3 regions of the Pseudomonas berkeleyensis genome follow, and region 3 is predicted to be linked to each of the others. Evidence: riboswitches for the same ligand, from Rfam matches in the RefSeq annotation. Region 3 holds a riboswitch; each other region holds the start of a gene.
The links. A riboswitch is a leader RNA that binds a small molecule or an ion and turns the genes downstream of it on or off. The one in region 3 is predicted to bind cobalamin.

Region 1 (2,255 bases), 910 kb from region 3:
CGCCAGCGCGCACGTCCACATGGCGTACTGCTACGCGAGTACGCCCTACGCTCTGTATCAGGCCAGCGCCGCCTTCAGCTCGGCCTCGATAGCCACGCGGTTTAGCTGCTGGCCGATCACCACCAGGCGGCTCAGGCGCGGCTCGTCGACCTGCCAGGCGCGGTCGAAGTGACGGTCGAAGCGCTGGCCCACGCCCTGCACCAGCAGGCGCATCGGCTTGCCAGGGATCGCCGCGAAGCCTTTCACCCGCAGGATGTCGTACTTGGCCACAGCATCCTTCAGCGCAGCCAGCAGACGCGCCTCCTCAGCTTCGGGTAGTTCCACGTGGAACGAGTCGAATTCCTCGTGATCGTGATCCTCGTCCTCATCGTCATGGTGAGTGCGGCGGCTGTCGATATGCAGCTCCGTTTCGCTGTTCAGGCCCAGCAGCACGTCCAGCGGCAGCTCGCCGCCGTGCGCCTCGATCACCTTGACCGCTGGCGGCAGTTCTTCAGCCACTTCGGCGCGCACCGCAGCCAGCGCCTCGGCGTCGAGCAGGTCGGCCTTGTTGAGGATCACCAGGTCGGCGCTGGCCAGCTGGTCGGCGAACAGCTCGTGCAGCGGCGATTCGTGGTCGAGGTTCGGGTCGAGCTTGCGCTGCTCGTCCACCTGATCCGGGAAGGCGGCGAAGGTGCCGGCGATCACCGCCGGGCTGTCGACCACGGTGATTACCGCGTCGACGGTGCAGGCGTTGCGGATTTCCGGCCAGTTGAAAGCCTGCACCAGCGGCTTGGGCAGCGCCAGACCACTGGTCTCGATGAGGATATGGTCGAGGTCGCCACGGCGCGCCACCAGCTCGCGCATCACCGGGAAGAACTCCTCCTGCACGGTACAGCACAGGCAGCCGTTGGCCAGTTCGAAGACACGGCCATTGGCCTCCTCCTCGCTGCAGCCGATGGAGCATTGCTTGAGGATCTCGCCATCGATGCCCAGCTCGCCGAACTCGTTGACGATCACCGCGATACGGCGGCCGCCGGCATTGGCCAGCAGATGGCGCAGCAGGGTGGTTTTGCCGGCACCGAGGAAACCGGTGACGATGGTGACAGGCAGTTTGGCGAGGGTTTTCATCAAGGGCCCCGTGGCGTCGGTAGGTTCGGCGGACGGGTACGCGCAGGCGGGCACGCAAGGGCGTGCTGGCCGCGTCGGATCACCCCGTCCGAGCAAATGGCTGGTCTGTCGAGGCAGGTCTCCTGGCTCACGGTGTGCGCGTTGCGCATCCTTCACCTTCCCGCCTGGCGGCAGTGGTGTATCGAAGGGTTTAGACCGTTCACAGTTGCGGGGGCAGCCAGGGCATCGACCCTGTTCCCTCTTAGCCCCCCGGCGCCTTGCCGGGAAGAACCTCGAAAGCGAGAAGGCTACGCAGGCCACGGCGGCCGGTCAATCGCGGTTGACCGCTGGCAGGTGCCATGATGAGCTACGCCACCGCTCAGCCCGAATGCCACTCATGTTGCCAACCACCTCCAATCACCCATCCGCCTCAACGATACAGGTCGTCGCCGGGCTGGGGTGTCGCCGTGGCTGCAGCCAGGACGAGTTGCTCGATCTGCTTATCCACAGCCTGAGGCAACATGGCCTGACAGTGGAAAACCTCGTGGGCCTGGCCAGCATCGCCCACAAGCGCAACGAAGCCAGCCTGCATGGCCTGGCCGAGCACCTGGCTCTGGAGTTGGTGTTCTTCGCACCCGAGCAACTGAGCATCTATCAAGCCATGACCGCCGGCAGTGCATTGACCCAGGCAGCCACCGGTAGCCCTGCCGTCGCCGAGCCTTGCGCCCTCGCACTGGCGGCGCGCATGGGCGCATCGCCCTGCCTACTCGGCGAGAAAAACCGTAGTGCCAGCGCCACCTGTGCGCTGGCCACCTTCGATAGAGAACCTGCATGACCGTCTACTTTATCGGTGCCGGCCCCGGCGACCCCGAACTGATCACCGTCAAGGGGCAACGCCTGATCCGCTCATGCCCCGTGATTCTCTACGCCGGCTCGCTGGTGCCCGAGCCGGTGCTGCAGGGCCACAGCGCCGAACAGGTGGTGAACACCGCCGAGCTGAACCTGGGCGAGATCATCACGCTGCTGCAGGAGGCCCATGAACGCGGCCTGGACGTGGCCCGCGTGCACTCGGGCGACCCGTCGCTATACGGCGCCATCGGCGAGCAGATCCGCGAGCTGCGAGCGCTCGACATCCCTTTCGAGATCATTCCCGGCGTCACCGCCACAGC
Region 2 (2,255 bases), 2.5 Mb from region 3:
TCACCCACCATGGCCAGATCGAGCTGGTACACCGGCGCGCCGCTGGCACGGGCGTGGATCATCGGATCGAGGAAGTCCGGGCCGCACTTGAACACCCGCACCCGGCGCCCCTGACGCGTATGCAGGCGCGCCAGCGCGGCGGTGACGGTGGTCTTGCCCTGGCCCGAAGCCGGCGCGGCAATCAGCAGCGCCGGACAGTGACGTGCTTCCATCAGAATTCGATGCCCTTCTGCGCCTTCACCCCGGCCTTGAACGCATGCTTGACCAGGCTCATCTCGGTGACCGTGTCGGCCGCCTCGATCATCCCCGGCAAGGCGCCCCGCCCCGTCACCACCACGTGCTGCAGCAGCGGCCGCGCTTCGATATCGGCCAACACCGCATCCAGTTCGAGATAGCCATGCTTGAGGGCGATGTTCAGTTCATCCAGCACCACCAGGCCGATGGACTCATCGCCAAGCAAGCGTCTGGCAATGGCCCAGGCTTCCTGCGCCTTGGCGATATCACGCTGGCGATCCTGGGTTTCCCAGGTGAAGCCCTCGCCCATCACGTGATAGCTGACTTCCTCGGGAAAGCGGCGGAAGAAGGTTTCCTCGCCGGTGCTGGCCGCGCCCTTGATGAACTGCACCACACCGACCTTGATGCCATGACCGAGGGCACGCGCGACCATACCGAAGGCGCTGCTGCTCTTGCCCTTGCCATTGCCGCTGTGCACCAGCAACAGGCCGTATTCGTCCTGAGCCTGGGCGATCTTCTCGTCGATCAGGGCTTTCTTGCGCTGCATGCGCGCCTTGTGGCGGGCATCGCGCTCGGTGGACTCGCTCATGCTGTGCTCCTGTACGTCAGGCACCCGCGCCGCCTGTTGATCGATAAACAGTGCGAACGGCAATGAGCAAGAAGGTTGCGATGATCCGCATATCCTCACCCAGGCGCCAATGGCTGGTCAGGCGAGCGGAAGACAGAAAACACGAACGCCCCGACCAAACCGGAGCGTTAGCCGGACAGCGCCCTCCGCGATGCCGTGAAATTGCGACAGGCCGGTCTCCGGGCTCGTGAGCGAACCAAAGGTTCGACGCCGCGCCTTCCCGTGCAAATACACAGTGGCTTTGAGCAGCGTTTGACTCACCTACCGTTGCGGGGGCAGCGCCGGCATTCGAACCGGCTTCCCTGTTTCACCCCTCGGCCGTCATTCGCAGCGACTCGGGGCACCTGAAGCAAGGCGCGCAGGGTAGAGGCTGGCAGCCCTACCCGTCAACGCCGCTCAGTGCCTGGGCATGAACCCAGGCGGTTTGCTCGCCAACCAATCGACGAAAGTCCGCAAACGCTCATCACTCAGCAGCGCCTCGCGACTGTTGTAAGTCAGCGCCAGCTCCTTTTCGCTGAACAGGCGGTGAATCTGGTTATGACAGGCACGACAGACCCAAAGCGTGGCGGTAATGCGCTCATGACGAGCGAAGCGTTTCTGCACATACACCTTGTCGTGCAGCGCCTTGGGAATCAGGTGATGACGGGTCAGTGCGACAGGCCGCGCGCACAGCTCACATGCCTCGGGCTGAGGCGGCAGGCGAATGGGCTCGCTCATGAAGGGTCAGGGGTTACGAGCGAGCTCTGGAGTGATGACTCGTTTGGCATCGAGGTAGACACGCTGCCAGTAGACGTTATCGAGGCTGTCCAGGCGCACGGTACCGCCACTGGACGGGGCATGGACGAAACGCCCCTCGCCGACATAGATGCCGGCATGACTGACGGCGCGACCGCCATTGGTGGCAAAAAACACCAGATCACCACTCTGCAAGGCATCGCGCCGAACATCCGGAGTACGCATAGCGCTCAGCTCACGGGTCGAACGTGGCAGGCTGATACCGGCCGCATCGCGGTAGACGTAGCCGATCAGGCCACTGCAGTCGAACCCCCCTTCCGGGGTATTACCGCCATAACGATAGGGCGTACCGACCAGACCGAGGGCGCGAAACAAGACATCTTCGGCGCCGCCCTGATAGGACGAAGAAGAGACTGGAGGACTGTAGGTAGGCTGAGGAGAGGGAGCACGACTGCTACAGGCACTCAGCAGCAGAACGAGGGAGATAAGGGCGACACGGGTCGTGACGGGCATAAGCGAGGCGATCCTGAGCCTGAATGCGCTCTACTCTGCCGTCTACAGACAAACGGCGCAACCCTCAGTACCCGCTCAAGACCTATAGAGACAGCCCTTGAGCAGATTCTGCGGTTACGCCGTGTACATCAGTTATGACGCTTGG
Region 3 (2,255 bases):
CGAGTCGCGGTAGGTGTAGTTGTGGCGGGTGTTGTCGGTATCGTCGGCGCGGGTCTTGTAACGGTTCTCGCTGTGGCCGAGTTCCAGACGACTTTTCCATTGTTCGGCCAGGCGCGCATCAGCGTAGAACGACTGGCTGCTGATACGGAAGTCACTGTAGGGGTGCAGACCAAAGAGTGGCTCGTTGTCGAACTCGACCTCGCCGCTTTGCTCCAGCAGGCTCAGACCGAGCTGCAGATCGTCGTTGAGGTCGTGGGCGAGGTTCAGGCTCAGGCCGTTCTTGCGGTAGGCATCGTGATCGTTGTCGTAGGTCGAGGCGTGGGTGCTGCGGTCGATACCGTGGGTATCCGAGGAGCTGCTACTGAGATTGAAACGGGTACTTTCGTTGGCTAGGGCCAGGCTGGCCGCACGTTCCCAGGTACCACGGCTGCCGTAGCCCAGACTAAGACTGGCCTGGCGTTGTCCAGCACTGGCGCGGCGGGTGAAAATTTGTACGACACCGCCGATGGCGTCGGCGCCGTAGAGGGTTGCCCGCGAGCCGCGCAGGACTTCCACCCGTTCGATCTGGTGGATGCTGAGGTGTTCGAGGAAATGGCTGCCGCTGGACGCATCGGAAATCCGTTGACCGTCGACTAGTACGACGTTCTGTGCTGTCTTGGTGCCGCGGATGAACAGGCTGGAGAGGCTGCCACGGCCGCCGGAACTGGTGACCTGTACGCCGGGTACACGGTTCAGTAGGTCGATGACGCTGGAGGGTTGCAGGCGTTCGATGTCTTCGCGGGTGAACACGCTGGTAGCGACACTGCTTTTGCTGCGCAGCTGTACTTCGCGGTTGGCGCTGATGACCGTGTCGGACAGTTTCAGTGCCTGATCGAGCGAAGGGACGGTTTCAGCGAGTGCGGCGCAGGGCGCCAGAGTAATGGCCAGGGCTAGACGGGATAGTTTCATTCTCTTTCCTCAAAGGTCGGCAGACGTTCGAGGAGGGCAGGAGCAAGCGCGCAGGGCGGCGCTTGACCGTGCTGCCCTCCGCAACACCAGTCGCACCGCCTTGGCCGGTCTCCGGGCTCTCGACCCACGTCCGCCTTCCCAGGTTGCCCCAGTGGCCGTTTGGACGTGGCGCAAGCTCAGCGCTTGCAGTCGATTACCGTTGCGGGGGCAGCGCCGGGATTGCTCATGACGAGCGCACCGACTTCCCGTTTCACGCCGCTTGCGCAGCGCACCCAGGCGGAACATGAAGTGGGCGAACCTTAGTGCGCGCAGCTATGAATGACAAGCAAGCCTGGCTCATCCGGCGATGAGCCAGGCTCATGCTCAGGCCTGCAGCAGGCTCAGGCGTTGACGCACCGCGCGTTCGATGCCGGCTTCGTCGAGACCGCACTCGGCAAGCATCTGGCTCGGTTTGGCGTGCTCGACGTAGTAGTCCGGTAGACCCAGGTGCAGCATCGGCACCTGGCGGTTCTCGGCGGCGAAGAATTCGCTGACCGCGCTGCCGGCACCGCCCATCACCGCGTTTTCCTCGATGGTCACCAGCAGTTCGTGGTTGCCGGCCAGCTCGCGCAGCAGTGCTTCGTCCAGCGGTTTGACGAAGCGCATGTCGACCACCGTGGCGTCCAGCGTTTCGCCTACGCGCAGGGCTTCGGCCAGTTGCACGCCGAAGGCCAGCAGGGCGACGCCATTGCCCTGGCGGCGTACCACGGCCTTGCCGATCTCCAGCGGTTCGAGGCCTGCATCGAGCGGCGCATTGGGGCCGCTGCCGCGCGGGTAGCGCACCGCTGCCGGGCCGTCGAACAGGTGGCCGGTAGTGAGCATGCGGCGCATCTCGTTCTCGTCGCTCGGCGTCATCACCAGCATGCCGGGGATGCAGCGCAGGTAGGAGAGGTCGAAGCTGCCGGCGTGGGTCGGGCCGTCTTCGCCAACCAGGCCGGCGCGGTCGATGGCGAACAGCACGTCGAGGTGCTGCACGGCGACGTCGTGGATCAGCTGGTCATAGGCGCGCTGGAGGAAGGTTGAGTAGATCGCCACCACCGGCTTGGCACCTTCGCAGGCCATGCCGGCGGCGAGGGTGACGGCATGCTGCTCGGCAATCGCCACGTCGAAGTAACGCTCGGGGAAGCGCTCGCTGAACGCCACCAGATCCGAGCCTTCCTTCATTGCCGGAGTGATACCGACCAGGCGCGCGTCCTGCTCGGCCATGTCGCACAGCCACTGGCCGAACACGTTGGAGTATTTCGGGCCGGAAGGCTTCTTCGGTGCCG

Region 1: it holds a riboswitch for cobalamin, as region 3 does, so the genes downstream of both, cobW (cobalamin biosynthesis protein CobW) here and HS968_RS21845 (TonB-dependent receptor plug domain-containing protein) in region 3, are expected to answer to the same signal.
Region 2: it holds a riboswitch for cobalamin, as region 3 does, so the genes downstream of both, cobO (cob(I)yrinic acid a,c-diamide adenosyltransferase) here and HS968_RS21845 (TonB-dependent receptor plug domain-containing protein) in region 3, are expected to answer to the same signal.

Annotation. Positions count from the first base shown of each region.
Region 1 is NZ_CP059139.1:5,624,539-5,626,793, forward strand. It holds gene cobW (cobalamin biosynthesis protein CobW) at 58-1,107, opposite strand; cobalamin riboswitch at 1,203-1,397, opposite strand; gene HS968_RS26120 (cobalamin biosynthesis protein) at 1,484-1,921, shown strand; gene cobM (precorrin-4 C(11)-methyltransferase) at 1,918-2,255, shown strand, end outside.
Region 2 is NZ_CP059139.1:2,235,549-2,237,803, reverse strand. It holds gene HS968_RS10505 (cobyrinate a,c-diamide synthase) at 1-212, opposite strand, end outside; gene cobO (cob(I)yrinic acid a,c-diamide adenosyltransferase) at 212-823, opposite strand; cobalamin riboswitch at 1,016-1,225, opposite strand; gene HS968_RS10495 (hypothetical protein) at 1,259-1,579, opposite strand; gene HS968_RS10490 (C40 family peptidase) at 1,586-2,110, opposite strand; gene HS968_RS10485 (C40 family peptidase) at 2,239-2,255, opposite strand, start outside.
Region 3 is NZ_CP059139.1:4,717,068-4,719,322, reverse strand. It holds gene HS968_RS21845 (TonB-dependent receptor plug domain-containing protein) at 1-948, opposite strand, end outside; cobalamin riboswitch at 1,034-1,239, opposite strand; gene dxs (1-deoxy-D-xylulose-5-phosphate synthase) at 1,312-2,255, opposite strand, start outside.